One region of the Citrobacter sp. Igbk 17 genome, then DNA from elsewhere that is predicted to be linked to it. Evidence: predicted binding sites of a transcription regulator. Region 1 holds the regulator's gene; each other region holds the start of a gene.
What was found. Region 1 encodes CRP, which controls carbon source genes, mostly activating them, when cyclic AMP is high. Its sites were predicted from a motif close to ATGTGANNNNNNTCACAT; they were not measured.
Positions count from the first base shown of each region.

Region 2: NNO08_RS22295 (arabinose ABC transporter substrate-binding protein) is a predicted target of CRP. The motif match lies at 3,367-3,384, and genes of this name have one in related genera.
Region 3: NNO08_RS06425 (glycine dehydrogenase) is a predicted target of CRP. The motif match lies at 4,193-4,210, and genes of this name have one in related genera.

Region 1 covers NZ_JANEWI010000051.1:7,934-15,745, reverse strand. The annotation lists partial or broken gene NNO08_RS21255 (hydrolase) at 1-349, shown strand, start outside; gene NNO08_RS21250 (YheU family protein) at 346-564, shown strand; gene NNO08_RS21245 (phosphoribulokinase) at 618-1,487, shown strand; gene NNO08_RS21240 (OsmC family protein) at 1,586-1,990, opposite strand; gene crp (cAMP-activated global transcriptional regulator CRP) at 2,299-2,931, shown strand; gene NNO08_RS21230 (YccS/YhfK family putative transporter) at 2,983-5,070, shown strand; gene argD (bifunctional acetylornithine/succinyldiaminopimelate transaminase) at 5,161-6,378, opposite strand; gene pabA (aminodeoxychorismate synthase component 2) at 6,464-7,027, opposite strand; gene NNO08_RS21215 (putative adenosine monophosphate-protein transferase Fic) at 7,059-7,661, opposite strand; gene NNO08_RS21210 (YhfG family protein) at 7,651-7,812, opposite strand, start outside.
Region 2 covers NZ_JANEWI010000060.1:3,322-11,133, forward strand. The annotation lists gene araH (arabinose ABC transporter permease AraH) at 1-599, opposite strand, end outside; gene araG (arabinose ABC transporter ATP-binding protein AraG) at 614-2,128, opposite strand; gene NNO08_RS22295 (arabinose ABC transporter substrate-binding protein) at 2,233-3,222, opposite strand; gene NNO08_RS22300 (DJ-1/PfpI family protein) at 3,541-4,098, opposite strand; gene NNO08_RS22305 (non-heme ferritin-like protein) at 4,645-5,148, shown strand; gene NNO08_RS22310 (DUF2766 family protein) at 5,229-5,480, opposite strand; gene NNO08_RS22315 (MFS transporter) at 5,612-7,033, shown strand; gene NNO08_RS22320 (RpiB/LacA/LacB family sugar-phosphate isomerase) at 7,072-7,710, opposite strand.
Region 3 covers NZ_JANEWI010000007.1:95,919-103,730, forward strand. The annotation lists gene mpl (UDP-N-acetylmuramate:L-alanyl-gamma-D-glutamyl-meso-diaminopimelate ligase) at 90-1,466, shown strand; gene yjgA (ribosome biogenesis factor YjgA) at 1,566-2,117, opposite strand; gene pmbA (metalloprotease PmbA) at 2,215-3,567, shown strand; gene cybC (cytochrome b562) at 3,648-4,034, shown strand; gene NNO08_RS06425 (glycine dehydrogenase) at 4,380-4,688, shown strand; gene NNO08_RS06430 (SFCGS family glycine-rich protein) at 4,699-5,061, shown strand; gene NNO08_RS06435 (DUF4312 family protein) at 5,064-5,363, shown strand; gene NNO08_RS06440 (DUF4311 domain-containing protein) at 5,386-6,162, shown strand; gene NNO08_RS06445 (DUF4310 family protein) at 6,174-6,818, shown strand; gene NNO08_RS06450 (amidohydrolase/deacetylase family metallohydrolase) at 6,932-7,812, shown strand, end outside.

The DNA.
Region 1 (7,812 bases):
GAGCCTCGCGCAATTAAAATCCCTGCGTCGTATTCGCGATTTCGACGATTTGATCACGGCTAAAATCCACGGTTTTGCTGATGCTATAGATTACTATCGTCAGTGCAGCGCCATGCCACTGTTGAATCGGATCGCCAAACCGACGCTGATTATCCACGCCAAAGACGATCCGTTTATGGATAGCCATGTCATCCCACAACCCGAGAATCTGCCCCCACAGGTGGAGTATCAACTCACCGAGCACGGTGGACACGTCGGATTTATTGGTGGCACGTTACGTCGCCCTGAGATGTGGCTGGAATCGCGTATTCCAGACTGGCTGACAACATATCTGGAGGCATCATCATGATGATTCCCTGGCAAGACATCTCCCCGGACGCACTGGATAACCTGATTGAAAGCTTTGTCTTGCGCGAAGGCACCGATTATGGTGAACATGAACGCTCGCTCGAACAAAAAGTCGCCGACGTCAAACGCCAACTACAATCAGGTGAAGCTGTGCTGGTGTGGTCCGAACTGCATGAAACGGTCAACATAATGCCGAGGAAACAGCTTCACGAGTAATCCGCTGCCGACGGCTGACTATAATAAAAAACCAACCTATTTATGGAGTTGTTATGTCTGCCAAACATCCGGTGATTGCGGTAACAGGATCCAGTGGCGCGGGGACCACCACCACCAGCCTCGCGTTTCGTAAAATTTTCGCACAGTTAAATCTGCGTGCCGCCGAGGTGGAAGGTGACAGTTTTCATCGTTATACCCGCCCGGAAATGGATATGGCGATCCGCAAAGCGCGCGACGCCGGACGACACATCAGCTACTTCGGCCCTGAAGCGAATGACTTTGGCCTGCTCGAACAAACCTTCATTGAGTACGGCCAGACGGGAAAAGGACAGTCGCGTAAATATCTGCATACCTATGATGAAGCCGTTCCATGGAACCAGGTTCCGGGCACATTCACCCCATGGCAACCGCTTCCTGAACCTACTGATGTACTGTTCTATGAAGGATTGCACGGCGGCGTCGTTACACCACAACAAAATGTGGCGCGGCATGTCGATCTGCTTGTTGGTGTTGTCCCTATTGTGAACCTGGAGTGGATCCAGAAACTCACCCGCGATACCAGCGAACGCGGGCATTCACGTGAAGCGGTAATGGACTCGGTCGTTCGTTCAATGGACGATTATATCAATTACATTACGCCGCAGTTTTCCCGCACGCATATTAACTTCCAGCGAGTGCCCACCGTCGACACCTCCAACCCCTTTGCGGCAAAGAGTATTCCGTCACTGGATGAGAGCTTTGTAGTGATTCATTTTCGTAATCTGGAAGGCATCGATTATCCCTGGCTGCTGGCTATGCTGCAGGGTTCATTCATTTCCCATATCAATACATTAGTCGTGCCGGGCGGCAAGATGGGGCTGGCGATGGAATTGATCATGCTGCCATTGGTGCAGAGGCTGATGGAAGGTAAAAAGATAGAGTGATGTATGGGATGTGCCCGATGGCGCTACGCTTATCGGGCCTACGAGTCGGTATCGTTATGTAGGCCGGATAAGGCTACGCCGCCATCCGGCATCATATGTTAAGCAGCAATCACTTCGTAGGAATGGGTGATATTCACCGCTTTTTCCAGCATCAACGCCACGGAGCAATATTTCTCAGCAGAAAGATCAACCGCCCGAGACACAGACGCATCTTTCAGGTCGCGCCCCGTCACGATGAAATGCAGATTGATGTGGGTAAACAGACGCGGTGCTTCTTCACGGCGCTCAGAGGTGAGCTTCACTTCGCAGTTGGTGACATCCTGGCGTCCCTTTTGCAGAATGGACACGACATCAATGGCGCTACACCCCCCTGCCGCCATTAATACCATCTCCATCGGGCTCGGCGCTTTATCACCAGAGTTACCGTCCATCAAAATTTGGTGGCCTGAGGCGGACTCACCGAGGAAGGTTAACCCCTCAACCCACTTTACACGCGCTTGCATATTTCGTAACTCCAATGTTTCAATTTTCCTGACAGATTACGCGTACATAACAATTCTCGCAATGGAAGGCGACCTGCGTCATGCTGAAGCGAGACACCAGGAGACACACGGCGAAAGCTATGCTAAAACAGTCGGGATGCTACAGTAATACATTGACGTACTGCATGTATGCAGAGGACATCACATTACAGGCTGCAATCTATTTTTAGCAGCCCCCTTCCCAGGTAGCGGGAAGCACATTTTTGCAACCCCAGAGACAGCGTCGTGTTCTGGCTCTGGAGACAGCTTATAACAGAGGATAACCGCGCATGGTGCTTGGCAAACCGCAAACAGACCCGACTCTCGAATGGTTCTTGTCTCATTGCCATATTCATAAGTACCCATCGAAGAGCACGCTGATTCACCAGGGTGAAAAAGCGGAAACGTTGTATTACATCGTTAAAGGCTCAGTGGCAGTGCTGATCAAAGATGAAGAAGGGAAAGAAATGATCCTCTCTTATCTGAATCAGGGCGATTTTATTGGTGAATTAGGCCTCTTCGAAGAAGGCCAGGAACGTAGCGCCTGGGTACGTGCCAAAACCGCATGTGAAGTCGCTGAAATTTCCTACAAAAAATTTCGCCAATTAATCCAGGTCAACCCAGATATTCTGATGCGCCTGTCTTCTCAGATGGCTCGTCGTCTGCAGGTAACGTCTGAAAAAGTGGGCAACCTTGCCTTCCTCGACGTAACCGGTCGTATCGCCCAGACTCTGCTGAATCTGGCGAAACAGCCTGACGCGATGACCCACCCGGATGGCATGCAGATTAAAATCACCCGTCAGGAAATTGGCCAGATCGTTGGCTGTTCCCGTGAAACCGTTGGTCGTATCCTGAAGATGCTGGAAGATCAGAACCTGATCTCCGCACATGGTAAGACCATCGTCGTCTACGGCACGCGTTAATCCCATCGACATGGCGTGTTACGTAGTAATGCGCCATTTTTGTTTGCTCCGATGTGGCGAAGACTGATTTATCACCCCGAGATCAACTACGCACTACGACAGACGCTGGTGCTATGTTTACCTGTGGCTGTCGGTCTTATCATTGGTCAGCTTCATCTGGGACTGTTGTTCTCCCTCGTCCCTGCCTGTTGCAATATTGCGGGTCTTGATACCCCACATAAGCGCTTTTTCAAACGCTTAGTGATTGGCGCGTCGCTGTTTGCCGGCTGCAGCCTGATAATGCAGTTACTGCTGGCACAGACTATACCGCTGCCGCTGATCCTCACCGGCCTGACGCTGATTCTCGGTGTGACTGCTGAGCTAAGCCCGTTGCATGCACGACTTCTGCCCGCCTCACTGATCGCGGCGATTTTCACACTGAGTCTGGCCGGGAACATGCCCGTCTGGGAGCCATTGCTGATCTACGCGCTGGGGACAGTATGGTACGGCCTGTTTAACTGGTTCTGGTTCTGGATGTGGCGTGAACAACCGCTGCGCGAATCACTCAGTTTGTTGTACCGCGAATTAGCCGATTACTGTGAGGCTAAATACAGCATGTTGACCCAGCATGCCGATCCCGAAAAAGCGCTACCCCCCCTGCTGGTCCGTCAACAGAAAGCCGTGGATCTGATTACCCAGTGCTACCAGCAAATGCACATGCTGTCGGCACATCACAATAATGAATACAAACGCTTGCTACGTGTTTTCCAGGAAGCGCTGGATTTACAGGAGCATATTTCCGTTAGCCTGCACCAGCCCGAAGAAGTGCAAAAGCTGGTCGAGCGTAGTCATGCTGAACAGGTGATTCGCTGGAATGCTCGCACCGTTGCGGAACGTCTACGCGTACTGGCCGATGACATTTTGTATCACCGCTTACCGACGCGTTTTTCGATGGAAAAGCAGATCGGCACCCTGGAGAAGATTGCCCGGCAGCACCCGGATAATCCGGTGGGACAATTTTGCTACTGGCATTTCAGCCGCATTGCCCGCGTGCTGCGTACCCAACGCCCACTGTATGCCCGGGATTTGATGGCTGATAAACAGCGTCGATTACCGTTAATTCCTGCACTGAAAAACTATTTGTCGTTGAAATCTCCGGCGCTGCGTAACGCCGGACGCATCAGCGTCATGTTGAGTATCGCAAGCCTAATGGGTAGCGCTTTACACCTGCCAAAACCTTACTGGATCCTGATGACGATACTGTTCGTCACGCAAAATGGCTACGGCGCAACCCGGGTGCGTATTTTACACCGCTCGGTGGGCACGCTTGTCGGACTGGTCATTGCCGGCGTCACGTTGCACTTTCATATTCCTGAGGGTTTTACGCTGGCAGCTATGCTGCTGATAACCCTGGTTAGCTATCTGATCATCCGTAAAAACTACGGCTGGGCCACCGTGGGCTTTACGGTCACAGCGGTATATACCCTACAGTTACTCACGTTGAACGGGGAACAGTTTATCGTGCCCCGGTTTGTCGACACCGTGATCGGTTGTTTGATCGCCTTTGGCGGTACGCTCTGGCTGTGGCCGCAATGGCAGAGTGGTTTACTACGTAAGAACGCTCACGATGCACTAGGAGCAGATCAAGAAGCCATCCGTCTCATCCTCAGCAACGATCCGCAGGCCACGCCGTTGGCGTATCAGCGCATGCGGGTCAATCAGGCGCAAAACACGCTGTTTAACTCATTAAACCAGGCCATGCAGGAACCTGGGTTTAACTCGCACTATCTGGCAGATATGAAACTGTGGGTTACACACAGCCAGTTCATCGTCGAGCACATCAATGCAATGACTACCCTGGCAAGGGAGCACACGATGTTGACGCCGGATCTGGCGCAGCGATATCTGGAATCCTGCGAAATTGCACTCCAGCGCTGTCAACAGCGGCTGGAATATGACGGACCGGGAAGTTCTGGTGATGTGAATATTCTCGAATCACCAGAGATGCTCTCACACGGCCCATTAAGTACGCTTGAGCAGCATCTACAACGAATACTGGGGCACCTTAACACCATGCACACCATCTCTTCTGTTGCCTGGCGCCAGCGACCGCACCACGGTATCTGGCTGAGCCGCCGACTGCGGGACATGAAGGGTTAAGAGATTTGCCGGATACGCTACGCTTATCCGGCCTACGAATCACACCTTACCCTGTAGGCCGGATAAGGCGCTCGCGCCGCCATCCGGCAATCAGCCCACCACCTTCGCTACCGCCTGCGCGAAGCGCTGCATCCCTTCATCGATATCCGCCTGCTCTACCACCAGCGACGGTGCAAAACGCATCACGTCCGGCCCGGCGTTTAGCACCATCACCCCTTCGTGCGCAGCAGCGTAGAGGAAATCACGCGCCCGGCCTTTAAACTGCGGCTTCAACTCAGCGCCAATCAACAGTCCCATGCCGCGAATATCGCTGAAAATATCAAACTGCTGATCAATTTTCTGCAAATGCTGCACAAAGGCATGCCGTTTGGCCTGAATACCTTCCAGCACTTCCGGGGTGTTGATGATATCGAACGCCGCTCCCGCAACCGCGCAGGCCAGCGGGTTACCGCCGTAAGTCGAACCGTGCGAGCCAACATGGAACGCGGAGGCAATCTCCTGGGTGGTCAGTACCGCGCTCACCGGGAAACCGCCGCCTAGCGCCTTCGCGCTGGTGAGGATATCCGGCGTCACGTCATAGTGCATATAGGCAAACAAATCGCCGGTACGCCCCATCCCGCTCTGCACTTCATCAAACACCAACAGCGCCTGGTGCTGGTCACAAAGTTCACGTAAACCTTGCAGGAATTCCGGCGTAGCCGCAGTGACGCCGCCTTCTCCTTGAATAGGCTCAACCACCACCGCACAGGTATGATCATCCATCACCGCTTTTACGGCATGCAGATCGTTAAACGGTACATGGATGATATCCGCGGGCTTTGGTCCAAAGCCATCAGAGTATTTCGGCTGCCCACCCACGGAAACGGTAAACAGCGATCGACCGTGAAACGCATTATGGAAGGCGATAATTTTAGTTTTGAATGGGCTATGGCGCACACAGGCGTAATGGCGTGCCAGCTTAAAGGCGGTTTCGTTAGCTTCGGTACCGGAGTTCATGAACAACACGCGTTCAGCGAAAGTGGCATCAATGATTTTGCGGCCTAAACGCAACGCCGGCTCATTGGTGAACACGTTACTGGTATGCCACAGAGTTTCACCCTGGGTTTTTAATGCCTCGACCAGTGCCGGATGGCAATGCCCTAACGCGGTCACTGCAATGCCGCCCGCGAAATCAACGTACTCTTTACCCTGTTGATCCCAGACTCGACTTCCTTTCCCCTTTACCGGGATAAACTCTGCCGGTGCATAAATCGGCAGAATCACTTCATCGAATGTTGCGCGCGTAATTGCAGTTTGTTCAGTTGCCATGTCATTACCACCCTGTTAAGCAGAAATGCTAGTGAAATTATAATCACAAAATATGAATAAAAAATCACTAAATAGCAACCCTAAATCACCGGTTAAGTAAATTAGCCAGCAGCTGATGCCCCTGTTCGCTTAGGATGCTCTCCGGGTGAAATTGCACCCCTTCCATATCCCACTCCCGGTGACGAATGCCCATAATCTCCTGCGTTTCACTCCACGCCGTCACTTCAAAGCACTCAGGCAACGTCTCAGGTGCGACCACCAACGAATGGTAGCGCGTCACCGTTAGCGGGTTTGCCAATCCCTGAAAAACACCTTGCCCGGTATGCGTAATGGGTGAAGTCTTACCGTGCATCACTTTCGCCGCCCGCACGACGGTCGCGCCAAAGGCTTGTGCCATTGCCTGATGGCCCAGACAAACGCCCAGCATAGGGATCTTACCCGCATAATGACGAATGACATCCAGCGAGATGCCCGCATCATCCGGCGTGCATGGCCCCGGAGAAATGACGATTTTCTGCGGATTCAGGGCATCAATTTGCGCCAGCGTCAGCGCGTCGTTGCGTCTGACAAGGACATCTGCGCCCAGTTCGCAGAAGTATTGATACAGGTTCCAGGTAAAAGAATCGTAGTTATCGATAAGCAGGATCATGGCGGCTCCGGTACAGAAGAACCGCGCTATTCTACTCAATTTCCAGGGCTTCGCTTACCACTTTACGAAATATCGCCTGCAGTGCGGACAGGTCACCCATGGCGCCGCTTTGATTTGCCTGGTTCCACTCCTCAACCTGGATGCCCTCCCAGTTGAGTATATACCCGGCATGAATCGCCAGCTGTTCGAAGAAAATACGCTGCGCCAGACCACTGCCGATGCGAAACGGGTGCAGCACGTTAATTTCGCAGTAGTAATGTGCGAGGCGGTCCACAAACTTTTCTGGCGGCAATCCCACCAGCCAGGACTCGTCTTCCAGGTCCTGCATCAGCACGTTGCCCTCTTTCTCTATCCAGGCAAAATGGCAGAAAGGTGTGTCGCCCTGATAAATATCGACTTCGCGTAGCTTGCCAGCCCAGTCGAAAATATCCTGATAAAGCTGGCGATGAATAGCGCACAGGTAGGGTAAACCACGAACTAACGGCCCCAGTTCAATTGTGGCGGCACGCAGCGCCGTCAATTCATAAGCTGCCTGCGCCAGACGCTGCGCCTGATGAACCCCCAGCCGGTTACGCATAACGTTCAGCCCAGGATACAAATAGGGGTCGCGTCCATCACCGAATTTATCGCTCATAGTGCCTCCGCAATTCTTCAAGACGCGCCAGGGCGTCTTCAGCGCTCAGAGTAACCCGTGGAATATCCACGCCTTCCAGTCGCCGGCTTGCCTGGAAATTGGCATTTCGCAGTTGCGCCCAGAGCCTGGACTTTTGTTTATCGGTGAGTTT
Region 2 (7,812 bases), on a different contig from region 1:
GTATTGCGACCAAACGTGGTTTTATTCAACAGCAGGCCAAAAACAATAAAGCAGCCCACGGTTAACCAGATCGGTGCAGGCAGCCCTAACCAGTTGGCATAGCCAAGCGTAAAGAAGCGTTCGTCTTCGATACCCACTGCTTTACCGTCAGAGATAATGTAGGCCAGACCACGAACAATTTGCATGGTAGCGAGCGTCGTGATCAGCGCGTTAATTTTTAAACGCGCAATCACGAAACCATTCACCAGACCGCACAGAACACCGAGCAATAACCCAGCCGCCACGCCAATCCACAGGCTTTCGGTCATATTAATGACCACTGCAGTCGTCACCCCTGCGCAAGCAATAACGGACGCTACCGAGAGATCAAAATCGCCGGATGCCAGGCAAAATAACATCCCGCACGCCACCATACCCGACATAGATACCGCCAGACCCAGCCCCTTCATATTGATGAAAGTCGCAAAGTTCGGCACAAAAATAGCGCAAACCAGGAACAACACGGCAAATACCACCAGCATCCCGTATTGATCCCAAATTCGGCCAAAATTTAACGCCGACTTCGCAGCGCCTGAACCCGATGTAGAAACGGAAGACATCATATTCTCCTTATTCAGGCGACTGCCTGGCTGACTTTAGGCATAGCAAGGCTCAGCGCCTGGCGTTCATCCGCCTGTTCATGAAGTAATTCACCTGCGATCTCACCTTCTCTCATCACCACAATGCGGTCGGCGACGCCAAGAACTTCCGGCAGGTCACTGGAGGCAAACAGCACGGCAACACCGCGCGCAGCCAGGGCATAAATCACGTTATAAATTTCATGTTTCGCGCCAACATCAATGCCGCGGGTAGGCTCGTCCAACAAAATTACTTTCATCTCTTCCGATAACCAGCGCCCCAGTATGGCCTTTTGCTGATTACCGCCAGAGAGGTTCATGATCAGTTGCTCTGCACCCGGCGTTTTGATGTTGAGTGAGCGGATATGATGGTCAGCATTGGTCTCTTCCCAGCCGTTGTTGATCAGACATCCCCCCGTGACATGTTTACGGCGCGCACTAATATTGATGTTGTTGCGTACCGAATGGACCGGGATAATCCCTTCGGCCTTGCGATCCTCCGGACACAGCATCATGCCTGCTTCAATGGCGTGACTGGGTTTGCGGATTTCTATCGCTTGTTCGTCAATAAACACCTGACCTTGTGTGATGCGCGTGCCGCCGAACAGACCTTTCATTAATTCGCTACGTCCGGCACCCACCAGGCCGAACAGTCCGACGATTTCGCCGCTACGTACCGATAAGCTGATCGGGGTGCGCACGCCTGGGGCTTTTACCTCATGCAAACGCAGACGCTCCGCACCGTAAGGTCTGGCCTTCCAGCCGTAGATGTCCCCAAGATCACGCCCCACCATCGCCTGGACCAGTGCGTCGTGATCAACCTGCTGCATGTCCGTAAACGTTTTGACGTACTGGCCATCCTTAAACACGGTTATGGCATCGCTCAGCGCGAAAATCTCCTCCATACGGTGCGAAACGTACAGAATGATGCGGCCCTCGTTGCGTAGCTCACGAATCACGCGAAACAGATTTTCAATCTCCCTGGCGGAAAGAGAGCTGGTGGGTTCATCAAAAGCGATAATTTTGGCGTTACGCGCCAGCGCCTTAGCAATCTCCACCATTTGCCACTGACCGATGGAGAGATATTTCAATGGAGTATCAGGATCGATATCCATCCCCAGATGTTTCAACTGCAGGCCCGCTTCGTAGTTCAACAGCGAGCGGTTCACAATCCCACCCTTATGCGGAAGCTGCCCTAAGTAAATGTTCTCGGCGACGGTCATTTCCGGCACCAGATGCAGTTCCTGGTAAATAATGGCGACACCGGCGTTCAGCGCAGCGGTTGTGTCCGCAAACGAAACCTCCTGTCCGTGGATCGCTATAGATCCCGTGGTTGGCGCGTAGTTTCCGCTGAGAATTTTTAATAATGTTGATTTCCCGGCGCCATTTTCACCCATCAGTGCATGCACCTGCCCGGCATAACAGTCGAAACTGATATCCGTTAGCGCTTTTACGCCAGGGAAGGTTTTGCCAATGCCGCGAAATGAGAGATACGGGGTAGACTGTTGCATAACGTCTCCGTGGATCTAAACGGTTGCCGGATGGCGGCGTAGCCTTATCCAGCCTACAAAGGGCGTTTTTGTAGGCCGGATAAGATCGTTTTACGGCAGTTGCGTTATTTGCCGCCTAAGCCTTTTTTCGCCAGTTCTTCTTTGAAGTTGTCGCGAGTAATCAGCACCACATCGGTAACTTCAGTAAACACCGGCGGTTCTGCGCCTTTGGTGACCCAGTTGTAGAGCATTTCGCTGGATTTATAACCGTGAACGTCCGGGCTAGGCAGCAGTGAACCGTAGAATCCGGTGGCTTCCGCTTTGGAGAGTTCGCTAATGGCATCAACACCGTTAATACCGATACCAATAACGTTTGCTGCTTTAAACCCCTGCCCTTCGGTAGCACGCACGCCACCCAGCACAGTGTTGTCGTTCATCCCGACAATCAGCCAGTGTTTAACTTCAGGATGTTGAACCAGCATGGAGTTTGCGGCGTCGAATGCGCCAGGGATATCATTTGATTTGGTTGGGACCTGGTAGATCTGTTTTTCCGGGAAGCCTGCAGCTTTAAGCGCTTCCATCGAACCCGATGTACGACGGCGCGCGGTATCCAGTTCGTTGGCGGTAATCGCCATTACAGCGGAAGATTTCACATCCCAGCCACGTTTCTGCATCTCTTTGTACAGTTCCTGGCCCTGGCGTTCACCAATTTTGGTTGCTGCCATCATCACCAATGGCACGGTATCCATAGGCTTACCTTTCGCATTGGCGAACTGATCGTCAACCGCGATGACTTTCATGTCATAGCCACGCGCTTTTGCCATAATAGCAGGCCCGAGTTTCGGGTCCGGCGTACAAATTACAAATCCTTTTGCACCACTTGCCGCCAGGCTGTCGATAGCATTCAGGGTTTTCTCTCCGTCTGGAACGGCGATTTTAATAACTTCAAACCCAAGGTCTTTACCGGCTTTATCTGCAAACTTCCACTCCGTCTGGAACCAGGGTTCTTCCGGTTGTTTGACCAGAAAACCGAGCTTCATGGATTCAGCGATAGCGGATTGTGACATAATGGCGGCCAGACCGATGGCCGCCAGCGCTTTAGTGAATTTGTGCATGGTTAACTCCAGCTTTAACGTTCTTTTATGTAGGGTAAAATCAAACGATTTTTTGTAATCCGGACGTAAAACAAAGCATTACCTTTTACTGATAAGATCAATGCCAGTGCTGAGAGTAGTTTTAGCGGGAAATTGATTCTCCATAAGAGAGCGGCATCACACCCTAGAATTACAGTAGTTGCGTACATAAATTCAGCGGGAAATGACATAAAAAAACACAATTTTCAGAATAGGAAAAATAAGAAATAGCAGATTAATCCATAACCTCAGCCAGTGAATCCTTGTTCCCGAATATCGAAACATCCGGGAGTCCAATGATTACCAAGGGTAATAAATATGGTCAGCGTGATCGCGAACAGGAATATCGTCTTCTAACAGACGTGCAGAAAGCGTAAACGCAAAATCAAAAATATGGCCCAGTCCTTTGCCACTGATAAGATTTCCATCTTCAACAACAGGCGCGTCGACATACTCGCCGTCGGTGATGGTTTGCCACAGCTCACCTGAACACACGTAGCGCCGGCCTTTCAGTAACCCATTACCCGCCAGCACCCGCGCGGCTGCCGAACAAACCGGGCAAATCAGTTTTCCTGCATCGTCATGGCGAGAGATAAACTGGACAACTGCAGCACTGGCGGCAAGATTTACGCTACCCTGTGGTCCCCCTGGCAACACGATCGCATCGTAGAAAGCATCCCGACGGGCCTCCAGCGTACTGTCGGTCACCATTGGCACGTCATGATAGCTCACCACCGCACGGGACTCTGCGCAGGCCAGCGTCTCAACCTCAATTTGCAGGCGACGTAGAATATCAATAGTCACAATGGCTTCAGCCTCTTCAAAACCGGGTGCCAGCAACACCGCCACTTTTTTCATATACAACTCCTCGATTAATCCACCGATATCCAACAACAAATGCCGAATAATTCATTCCGTTAAATTTATTAAAACTGATCTGGCGCAAGAAATTAGGTTGAAGATAATTTTCAGGCACATCACTTCACCGGATAATTCCCATCAAAACCAACAGTGATAATCACCAGACGTCATAGAATACCGCGGCATGAAATTTAATTTTGAGACTTGAAACAGCATTTCATTATCTTTATTTTACATAAATACATTATAAATCATCTAATTACATTCACACCCATTATATACACAAATGGCATAGCCAAGAATATTGCTATACCAATATGTAAAAAAACATAAATAGGCCGTTTTAAGGATTTTCTTAATGCCAAGCACGCGCTATGCTGATTCACGATCGGAAGCGAATATAATTCGTGATCATCTAAAGGACCGGCGGAACGGATTTTTTCTGCTAACAGTATTACTCGTACGTAGATGTGAAGTGCAACGGCAGCCCGTTGTACTGGCGTTGGTGACGTACTTCTCCTTTCTGGAAATAAGGATATTGATATGGCTGCAGTTGGAATTGTTCACAAACTCAACACGCAAATGAACCTTGAGTTTTACGCATCGAATCTCTACCTTCACCTCAGTGAATGGTGCTACGAACACAGCCTGACAGGCACCGCGACGTTTCTGCGCACTCAGGCGCAGGGTAACGTGACGCAAATGATGCGTATGTTTAATTTTATGAAAAGCGCAGGGGCTAACCCCATCGTCAAGGCCATCGATGTTCCCGGTGATGAGCTAACTTCGCTTGAAGAACTGTTTCAGAAAACGCTGGAAGATTATCAACAGCGTTCGCGTACGCTGTCGCGTTTGACGGATGAAGCCGAAGCATTGAACGACGCGCCAACCGTTGATTTTCTTCATGATCTGGAAAAAGAACAGCAGCAGGATGGCGTGCTGTTACAAACGATTCTTGATGAAGTTCGTAGCGCTAAACGCGCTGGATTGTGTATGGCACAAACGGATAAGCATTTGCTAAACGTCGTAAACTACCAACATCACTGATATCCGATCGCGACAAATCTGCGCCTCCCGTTCTGAGAGGCGCAAAAAAACCTTTCTAAAACCTGAAACAACGGTTTATTTTAGTGAGACTCATTCTGCGGGGTGAATTTCAGCTCGATCAACGCAACCGCTTTTTGAATTGCGCGCATCGTAACGGGATCAGCCCCCGCGGGATGGCTGGAAAAGTCGATGCTTTTCAGTTGACTGGACATTTTTTCCCGAACTTCTACCGGGGCAATAACATCAATAACATCCAGGATTTGCTTGATAACCAACTGGCAGGCAACAACGTCCGAGAGCAGTTCCTGATCGGCATTCAGTGTTTGGGACATAGTGAGCTCCTTATAGAAAGGTCGTCATAGTACCCATTCAGCGCTCGAAACGGTAGCGGCGAAAGCAGTACAGCCGCGCTGAAAATAAAAAAACAGCTCCAGTTAATTTCGTTTGAGATGGCAAGCACAACATGAGTGAACATTTAGCGGTTGAAAATAAGCGGGGTCTTTCTCCGGCTGCACTACTGGTCGCCGGGGCCTTCTTTATGGAGTTCATCGATGGCACGGTGATTGCGACGGCCCTGCCCGATATGGCAAAAAGTTTCGGCGTGCAGGCCGTTGATCTGAACATCGGCATCAGTGCTTATCTGATTACGCTGGCGGTTCTCATCCCTGCCAGTGGCTGGATTGCCGATCGTTTTGGTGCCCGAAAAGTGTTTACCCTGGCACTGGCGATCTTTACCTTCGCCTCAGTCTTATGCGGACTCGCCACCAGCATTGAAGGTTTTGTGGCAATGCGCATTTTACAGGGTGTCGGGGGGGCACTCATGGTGCCGGTCGGCCGCCTCGCCGTTCTGCGTACCACGCCTAAACATCAGTTGATCACCGCGATCGCCACCCTGACCTGGCCTGCCTTAGTGGCCCCCATAATTGGCCCCCCCTTGGGCGGATTTATTACCAGTTATGCCAACTGGCGCTGGATCTTCTTTATTAATGTGCCACTGGGGTTGCTGGCGATAGCGCTGGCGCTGCGTTTTATCCCGGATATTCATGATGACGAACGTCGCCCGTTCGATTTTCCCGGTTTTATTGCCACATCGGTCGCGATGGTCAGTCTGGTATATGCGATGGAACTGCTGGGAACCCAACAGCCGCAGGGCTGGTTAACTGCGGGACTTCTGGTACTTGGAATCGCCACGTTCCTGTTTGCCCTGCGTCATTTTCGCCAAACCGCGTGGCCGATGATTCGTCTGGATGCCATGCGCGTTCCTACATTTCGTGTCACGATGTACGGCGGTTCTCTGTTTCGTGCTTCTATCAGTGCGGTACCCTTTCTGTTGCCACTGATGTTTCAGGTTGGTTTTGGTATGAATGCTTTTCATGCCGGTTCCCTGGTATTGGCCGTGTTTGTTGGCAACCTGACGATTAAACCCGCGACTACCCCGTTAATACGCTGGTTAGGCTTTAAAAAGCTGCTGCTGATAAACGGCGCGCTTAATGTGCTGGCGCTATTGGCCTGTGCGCTGATCACGCCGCAAACTCCCGTATGGGTAATTTTACTGGTGCTGTATCTGGGCGGCGTTTTTCGCTCAATTCAGTTTACCGGTGTCAGCACGTTGGCATTTGCGGATGTTCCTGCATCACAGATGAGCTATGCAAATACGCTGTTTAGTACAGCGACGCAACTGGCTGTTGGATTAGGGATTTCGTTGGCGGCTATCGGGATCCGCATCGGGGATCAAGTGAGTGAATGGTGGTCACTGGGGGCGATACCCGGCATCAGTTTCCGGCTGGCATTCGTCGCTATCGCCATGATTTGCCTGATAGGAATGGTTGATACGCTGCGGCTTACCCGCGATGCAGGAAGCGCTGTATCAAATAAGCGTCGATAAGCCCGATAGTTCAGTTCACACTATCGGGCCAACCGGGTTTAGCCAATAACTTCACGGACAAAGGCTTCGATCGCTTTGTCCTGGCAGTTTTCAAAGAAACACTGCTGGAAACGTGGACCTGAAACGGCGGTTTTCACCAGTTCAGGATCGATAGCGCGCAGGGTATCAAGATAATTTTCTTTTACTACTGCCGCTTTCACCTGGTTCAAAATCCCCGCATTACGCACCTGCGGGTCTTTCCGCTCTGGCGGATAACCTTCACCATTACGACCGGTAAACGCTTTTTCAAACATATACCGGACGTTCAGTTCAGCCCCCCAGCCAAACCCTTTCGCAAAGGCCAGCGAGAGCGCATTACCGTTGTTGATCTGCGCAAACAGGAACGCATCCGCGGGATCAAGGCAGTAGCCGCACACCACACCGGGGTGAATATTCAGTGACATCATGGCTCCCTGACCCGTACCGCAGCCCGTGACAACGAAATCAACCGCTTTTGAATTGAGCAGAATGCTGGCCATGATGCCCAGATGGATGTAAGTCAGATGGTGATCATTTTCGTCGCTCATCCCGACGTTGAACACAGGAAAACCTTTTTCATCCGCGACAGACTTAAGTTCATGGTGAATGATCGCGTTTTTGCTTGCCTGGCTGTTTTCCATCATCAATGCAATTTTCATTGTGTACTCTCCTGAATGCGCCGCGGGGGGCCCGCCGTAAGTCATGACATTTCAGTCACATTACTATTTAGTAAATCAGCTTTCAAATTTTATGAAATTAAG
Region 3 (7,812 bases), on a different contig from region 1:
CAGCAAACTACGGAATATCCTGAAATGCGTTTCTCAGTTGCCAGACATGTGCGTAAAATGGCCCCCAGATTAAAAAAGGATAGTGACGTATGCGCATTCATATTTTGGGAATTTGTGGCACTTTCATGGGCGGTCTGGCGATGCTGGCACGCTCGCTCGGTCATGAAGTAACGGGTTCGGACGCCAATGTGTATCCGCCGATGAGCACCTTACTTGAGAAACAAGGTATTGATCTGATTCAGGGTTACGATGCCAGCCAGCTCGACCCACAACCGGACCTGGTGATCATCGGTAATGCGATGACACGTGGTAATCCCTGCGTGGAAGCGGTGCTGGAGAAGAACATTCCATACATGTCTGGTCCGCAATGGCTGCATGACTTTGTGTTGCGCGATCGCTGGGTACTGGCGGTAGCGGGGACGCACGGTAAAACGACTACGGCGGGAATGGCAACCTGGATCCTCGAGGCCTGTGGTTATAAACCGGGATTCGTGATCGGCGGCGTGCCGGGTAACTTTGAAGTTTCCGCGCGTCTGGGTGAAAGCAACTTTTTCGTGATTGAAGCGGACGAGTACGACTGCGCCTTCTTTGATAAGCGTTCCAAATTTGTGCATTACTGCCCGCGAACCCTGATCCTCAACAACCTTGAGTTCGATCACGCGGACATCTTTGACGATCTGAAAGCGATTCAGAAACAGTTCCATCACCTGGTGCGTATCGTGCCGGGTCAGGGACGCATCATCTACCCGGAAAACGACATCAATCTGAAACAGACGATGGCGATGGGATGCTGGAGCGAACAGGAGCTGGTGGGCGAGCAGGGTCACTGGCAGGCGAAAAAACTGACCACCGATGCTTCCGAGTGGGAAGTGTGGCTGGACGGTGAAAAAGTGGGTGAAGTTAAGTGGGGCCTGGTAGGCGAACACAACATGCACAATGGCCTGATGGCGATTGCGGCAGCCCGTCACGTGGGGGTGCTGCCAGCCGATGCGGCGAATGCGCTAGGCTCGTTCATTAACGCTCGTCGTCGTCTTGAACTGCGTGGTGAAGCGCACGGCGTGACGGTGTATGACGATTTTGCCCACCACCCAACCGCAATTCTGGCAACGCTTGCGGCGCTGCGCGGGAAAGTGGGCGGCACGGCACGCATTATTGCGGTGCTGGAACCTCGCTCTAACACCATGAAAATGGGACTGTGCAAAGACGATCTCGCGCCATCATTAGGCCGCGCGGACGAAGTATTCCTGCTGCAACCACCGCATATTCCGTGGCAGGTAGCGGAAGTCGCTGAAGCCTGTGTCCAGCCAGCTCACTGGAGTGGTGATGTGGATGCGCTGGCGGATATGGTAGTGAAAACCGCACAACCCGGCGATCATATCCTGGTAATGAGCAACGGTGGTTTTGGCGGTATTCATCAAAAACTGCTGGATGGTCTGGCGAAGAAAGCTCAGGCAGAAGAAGAGTAAAAAAATGCCCGGTGGCGCTACGCTTACCGGGCCTACAACGGATAGTAGGCCGGATAAGGTGTTTGCACCGCCATCCGGCACTTTCGGCGGACGAAGAGGTTAGGCCTCGTTTTCCGCCAGTTCACGCAGATACTGGAAGATCTGACGTGCTGATTTCGGCGGCTTGTTGCCTTCTTTCTCTTTCTTCGCATTACGAACCAGAGAGCGAAGCTGCTGGCGATCGGCGGTTGGCCACAGGTTCAGCACTTCTTCTACGGCATCATCACCTTCGACGATCAGGCGATCGCGCAGTTGCTCAAGCTTGTGAAACAGTACAACCTGTTGGTTGTGGCGGTTTTTCAGCTTGTCCAGTGCCTGGCGGATTGGATCGACATCGCGCTGGCGCAACATCTTACCAATGAGCTGCAGCTGGCGGCGGCGTCCTTCCATCTTAATACGCTGGGCCAACTCAATTGCGGCACGTAAATCCGCATCGAGCGGGATTTTATCCAGCGCGTTTTTCCCCAGTTCGACCAGTTCCACACCCAGGCGTTTTAACTCCTCGGCGTCACGTTTAATTTCACTTTTACTGACCCAGATAATTTCATCGTCTTCGTCTTCGATGTCATCACCGGGAACGTCGTCGAGCCAGTCTTCGGGCTGCTTAGTCATGTCAGGCTCCTTAAAAAAAAAGAGGCTAATGTTACCAGTTAAGATGCGCACTGAAAAACGGTTCTCTGTTAGACTTCAGAGAAACTCTCTCTACATTATGGCATTTGCGATGAAAGTAATCTCACAAGTTGAAGCGCAGCGTAAGATTCTGGAAGAAGCGGTCTCGACAGCACTGGAATTAGCGTCAGGTCAGTCGGATGGCGCGGAAGTCGCTGTAAGCAAGACCACGGGTATTAGCGTCAGCACCCGTTATGGTGAAGTGGAGAACGTAGAATTCAATAGCGATGGTGCGCTGGGGATTACGGTTTATCACCAGAACCGTAAGGGCAGCGCATCGTCCACCGATTTAAGCCCACAGGCGATTGCGCGCACCGTGCAGGCCGCGCTGGATATCGCCCGTTACACTTCACCGGATCCGTGTGCAGGCGTGGCTGATAAAGACCTGCTGGCCTTTGATGCACCCGATTTAGACCTGTTCCATCCGGCGGAAGTCACGCCTGATGAAGCTATCGAACTGGCGGCGCGCGCTGAACAGGCAGCGTTGCAGGCGGACAAACGCATCACCAATACCGAAGGCGGCAGCTTTAACAGCCACTATGGCATCAAAGTGTTTGGTAACAGCCATGGCATGTTGCAGGGTTACTGCTCTACGCGTCACTCTCTTTCCAGCTGCGTGATCGCTGAAGAAAATGGTGATATGGAACGCGATTATGCCTACACCATTGGCCGTGCGATGGGCGATCTGCAAACGCCGGAATGGGTGGGGGCCGACTGTGCTCGCCGCACGTTATCGCGCCTGTCGCCGCGTAAGCTCTCCACCATGAAAGCACCTGTTATTTTTGCCAACGAAGTGGCGACCGGGCTGTTTGGACACCTCGTCGGCGCCATTGCGGGTGGCTCGGTGTACCGCAAATCCACGTTCCTGCTGGATTCGCTGGGCAAACAAATTCTGCCGGAATGGCTGACCATTGAAGAACATCCGCACCTGCTGAAAGGGCTGGCCTCTTCGCCATTTGACAGCGAAGGCGTGCGTACGGAACGCCGTGACATTATTAAAGATGGCGTGCTGACCCAGTGGCTGCTGACCAACTACTCTGCGCGTAAGCTGGGGCTGAAGAGCACCGGCCATGCGGGCGGAATTCACAACTGGCGAATTCCGGGGCAGGGACTAAGCTTCGAGCAGTTGCTCAAAGAGATGGGCACCGGCCTGGTGGTGACTGAGCTGATGGGGCAGGGCGTGAGCGGTATTACCGGGGATTACTCGCGCGGCGCGGCGGGCTTCTGGGTTGAAAATGGCGAAATTCAGTACCCGGTGAGCGAAATTACCATCGCCGGTAACTTAAAAGATATGTGGCGAAATATCGTCACCGTCGGTAATGATATTGAAACCCGCAGCAATATACAGTGTGGTTCGGTACTGTTGCCGGAGATGAAGATCGCCGGGCAGTAATACCCGTCATACTTCAAGCTGCAGCTCGAATGATTTAGGGTATCTGGCGTTATTTTTTAATAATAAAAAGGAAGTGAGCAATGCGTAAACACCTGTTAGCGATCGTCGCGGCTTCAACGCTGGTTCTTGGTTCTTCTGCCTTTGCAGCCGATCTTGAAGACGACATGGGGATCCTCAACGACAACCTGAAGATCGTTGAAAAAACGGATAACGCGACCGAGTTAAAAGATGCGTTAACGAAAATGCGTACAGCTGCGCTGGATGCACAGAAAGGAACACCACCGAAGCTGGAAAGCAAATCCCCTGATAGCCCGGAGATGAAAGATTTCCGCCACGGTTTTGACACGCTGATCGGCCAGATCGACGGTGCGCTGAAACTGGCGAATGAAGGTAAAGTCTCAGAGGCGAAAGCCGCAGCGGAAGAGCTGAAAACCACCCGCAACGCTTACCATAAGAAGTATCGTTAATTTATGTATCCGGCCTGCGCAACCGTAGGCCGGATAAGACGCGACAGCGTCGCCCTCCGGCACCACTCTCACCCATAAGTAAACGTTATCCCCATCACATTATTTAACTTTTAACGCCAACCCGTTTTTCCTGCCGCTTGCGGTTTCCCTGCTATCTCGTGCGATCTCCATCACGTTATCCAAGGGGAAAATAACCAATCCCGCCCTTTTTGCGGCACAGATCACTGTCGCTGCGTCCGTTTCCACTTCGAAGTGGAAAACAACTCGCTACAAACTTTTAACCTCCACCGCTACTTTACCCTCAGAGCCATTAGTGGGGTAAGACGAGTGAATAACGGAGCTGTAATGAATGACATGGGGGAATCGGTGGAACTGGCCGAGCGCATGCTGGCGCAGGTGTATGCCTTGCTGCGTGAACGCCACATTATTCCCAACGCAGTACAGGAACAGATGCTGACATCGCACGTTCGCGCTATGGCGCACCGCTCGGTCACGGGTGAACCGCTACCTGAAGTCGATGCCAGCTTATTTGATGAAATATCTGCCGAATCAATGGCGCTTGCCCGCGACGTCGTCGCCGAGTTTGGCAATCTTCCTGAGGAAGAGGCCTGGCTGCTGTCGGTGCACTTCGAAGTCGCGAAAGACAACCTTTAAGGAGCAAAAGATGGAACAGATTACCGTAGTGATTGGCGATCGTCTGGGTAAAGGCCAGAAAGTGGCGGCAGGTGTTGAGAAAGCAGGCGGCCGTGCGGTTGTGGTACCGGGCGTTGCCGCTGATATGAAGCTGGGCGATGTGATGAAAGCGGAAAATGCCACCTTTGGCATCTCGTTTTGCGGCAGCGGCGGCGCGGGGGCTATCACTGCACAGACCAAATACGGCTACAAGGCGAAATATGGAATGCGCTCAGTTGAAGAGGGCGTGACCGCCATCAACGAAGGTTGCAACGTGCTGGGGTTCGGCTTTATGGACAAAGAAGAGCTCGGCGAGCGCCTGGTACAGGCGTGGCAAAAGAAATACGGCGCTTAAGTATGAAAGAGCAATTCACCACCACGGTGAGAGTCACTGGCAAGGGCGAAGCCAAAGCGCGCGCCTTTGCCGATGCCCTGAACCACGTTCAGGCTGCGGTGATGAAAGCATCGCCGCATATCTTACTGCGTATTGAGCCACAGGATGTGCAGGTCGTTCAAGCGCGTGAAACGGTGCGCAAAGAGGCGTTTTTATTCCTCTTTCTACGCCGGGAAAGACGCACTTTCAGCGTGGAGCTGGATGTGACTGTCAACGTGACTGCCATCAATCTCGACAAGGTGGATTTCGTTACGCAACGCTGATTCTCTATTAAAAGGCATAACTATGTTCCTGATAATATTAATAAAATCGCTCATCATCGGCGCGCTGGTTGGCGTCGGTGTCGGCGCTGGGGCTGCACGCATGTTTCATGCGCCTACCACTCAAGGGATGGGCGCATTTCGTACCCTTGGGGAACTGAATTCCTGTGAAGGGGATCCGGCTTCTCACTTCTCGTTCGGCCTGGGCTTCTTCTTTAACGCCTGGGCTTCTTCCGTTGCGGCGGGGGCGTTCACTCAGGACGTTGACCACCGCATCATCCCCAACTGGGGTGCCGCCGCGCTGATGATCAAAAATCGCAACGTCGGTGAAACGCTGCACGATCCTAAACGCATGGCGATTGCTTGTGGCGTCATTGGCATGATCGTTGTGACGTTCCTGAACCTTACCGCATCATCCGTACCCGAAGCATTGCAGGTTACCGCCGTTAAGGTGCTGGTTCCCGCAGCCAACCTGCTGGTCAACACGGTAATGCCGGTGATCTTCTGGCTGGCGGCGATCGATGCCGGTAAAAAATCTGGCTTCTGGGCGACCGTTTTCGGTGGTGCAGCACAGCTGATTATGGGTAACGCCGTTCCGGGTCTGGTCCTCGGTATCCTGATTGGTAAAGGTGTTGAAGAGAGCGGCTGGAACCACGTCACCAAAGTGATGATGGTGGCTATCGTCGCGCTGTTCGTCCTGAGCGGCTTCTTCCGCGGCTTCGATATGAAGATGATCGAATCTTTCCATCTGACCGTGCCTAACTGGCTGGAACTGATCCACAACTCGCTCAGTGGCAAATAACGGAGGCCATCATGGAACAAAATAAAGGTTTTTGGTTTGCCGACTGGTCATTCCCGATCTTCGTTGGCTTGCTCTCTTCTGGCGTCTTTGCCGGAACGCACATGTACTACCTGTATGGCATTGGTGCATTCAACGAAGTGGCATTCGTGGCGATGCTTAAAGCGGGAATGGATACCGGCTCCTACGGCGCGGTAGCGGCTTTTGGTGCAAGCTTCCTGTTTGCCCGCATCATTGAAGGTTCGCTGGTGGGGATTCTGGACATCGGCGGGGCGATTCAGACCGGTGTTGGGTTAGGCGTTCCGGCGCTGCTACTGGGGGCGGGCATTATTTTCCCGGTCGCCAATTTTGCCGCCTCACTGGTCACCGGTCTGGTGATTGGTCTGGCGATTGGCTACATCATCATTCTGGCGCGTAAGTTCACCATCAATCAGAGCGACTCGACCTACGGGGCTGACGTGATGATGGGGGCCGGCAACGCCTCCGGCCGCTTCCTTGGGCCGTTGATTATCCTCAGTGCCATGACGGCCTCTATTCCTATCGGGATCGGCTCTCTGGCGGGCGCACTGCTGTTTTACCTGTGGCAGAAACCAATCACCGGCGGTGCGATCCTTGGGGCGATGATCCTCGGTTCCATCTTCCCGATTGCCATTAGTTGATGGTGTGCCGTTGTAGGCCGGATAAGGCGCAGCCGCCATCCGGAAATGACGCCTGATGGCGCTGCGCTTATCAGGCCTACACGACCGCCCCCATTTCAACAGGAGAGAGAGACATGTTTGATTTACTCCTGCGCCATGCGCGTCTGGTTGACGATACGGTGAGTGATATTGCGCTAAAGGACGGCAAAATCGCGGCGCTGGGCGACATTGATAGCCCGGCGGCAAACATCATCGACTTACGCGGCGAGTGCTACGTCAGCGCAGGCTGGATTGATTCCCACGTCCACTGTTATCCCAAATCCCCGATTTATCATGACCAACCCGACAGCGTGGGCATTGCCACCGGTGTCACTACGGTGGTGGATGCGGGCAGTACTGGCGCTGATGATATTGACGATTTTTACACGCTGACGCGCGATGCAGCCACTGAAGTTTATGCACTGCTGAATATCTCCCGCGTTGGGCTTATCGCGCAGAACGAGCTGGCTAACATGGCCAATATCGACGCCGATGCGGTGCAGCAGGCGGTGAAACGCCACCCCGATTTTATCGTGGGTCTGAAGGCGCGCATGAGCAGCAGCGTGGTCGGTGAAAATGGCATTACACCGCTGGATCGGGCTAAAGCGATGCAGGCGCAGAACGGTGACCTGCCGCTGATGGTGCACATCGGCAACAACCCCCCGGATCTGGATGAGATTGCCGAACGCCTGATGGCGGGCGATATCATCACCCACTGCTACAACGGTAAGCCAAACCGCATTCTGACACCGGAAGGTGAGCTGCGTGCATCGGTGACACGGGCGATTTCGCGCGGGGTTCGTCTGGACGTTGGGCACGGTACAGCCAGCCTCAGCTTTGCGGTGGCGAAACGCGCTATCGAACTGGGTATTCTGCCGCACACCATCAGTTCCGATATTTACTGTCGCAATCGTATCAGCGGCCCGGTGTATTCCCTGGCGAATGTGATGTCGAAGTTTCTCGCTATCGGCATGTC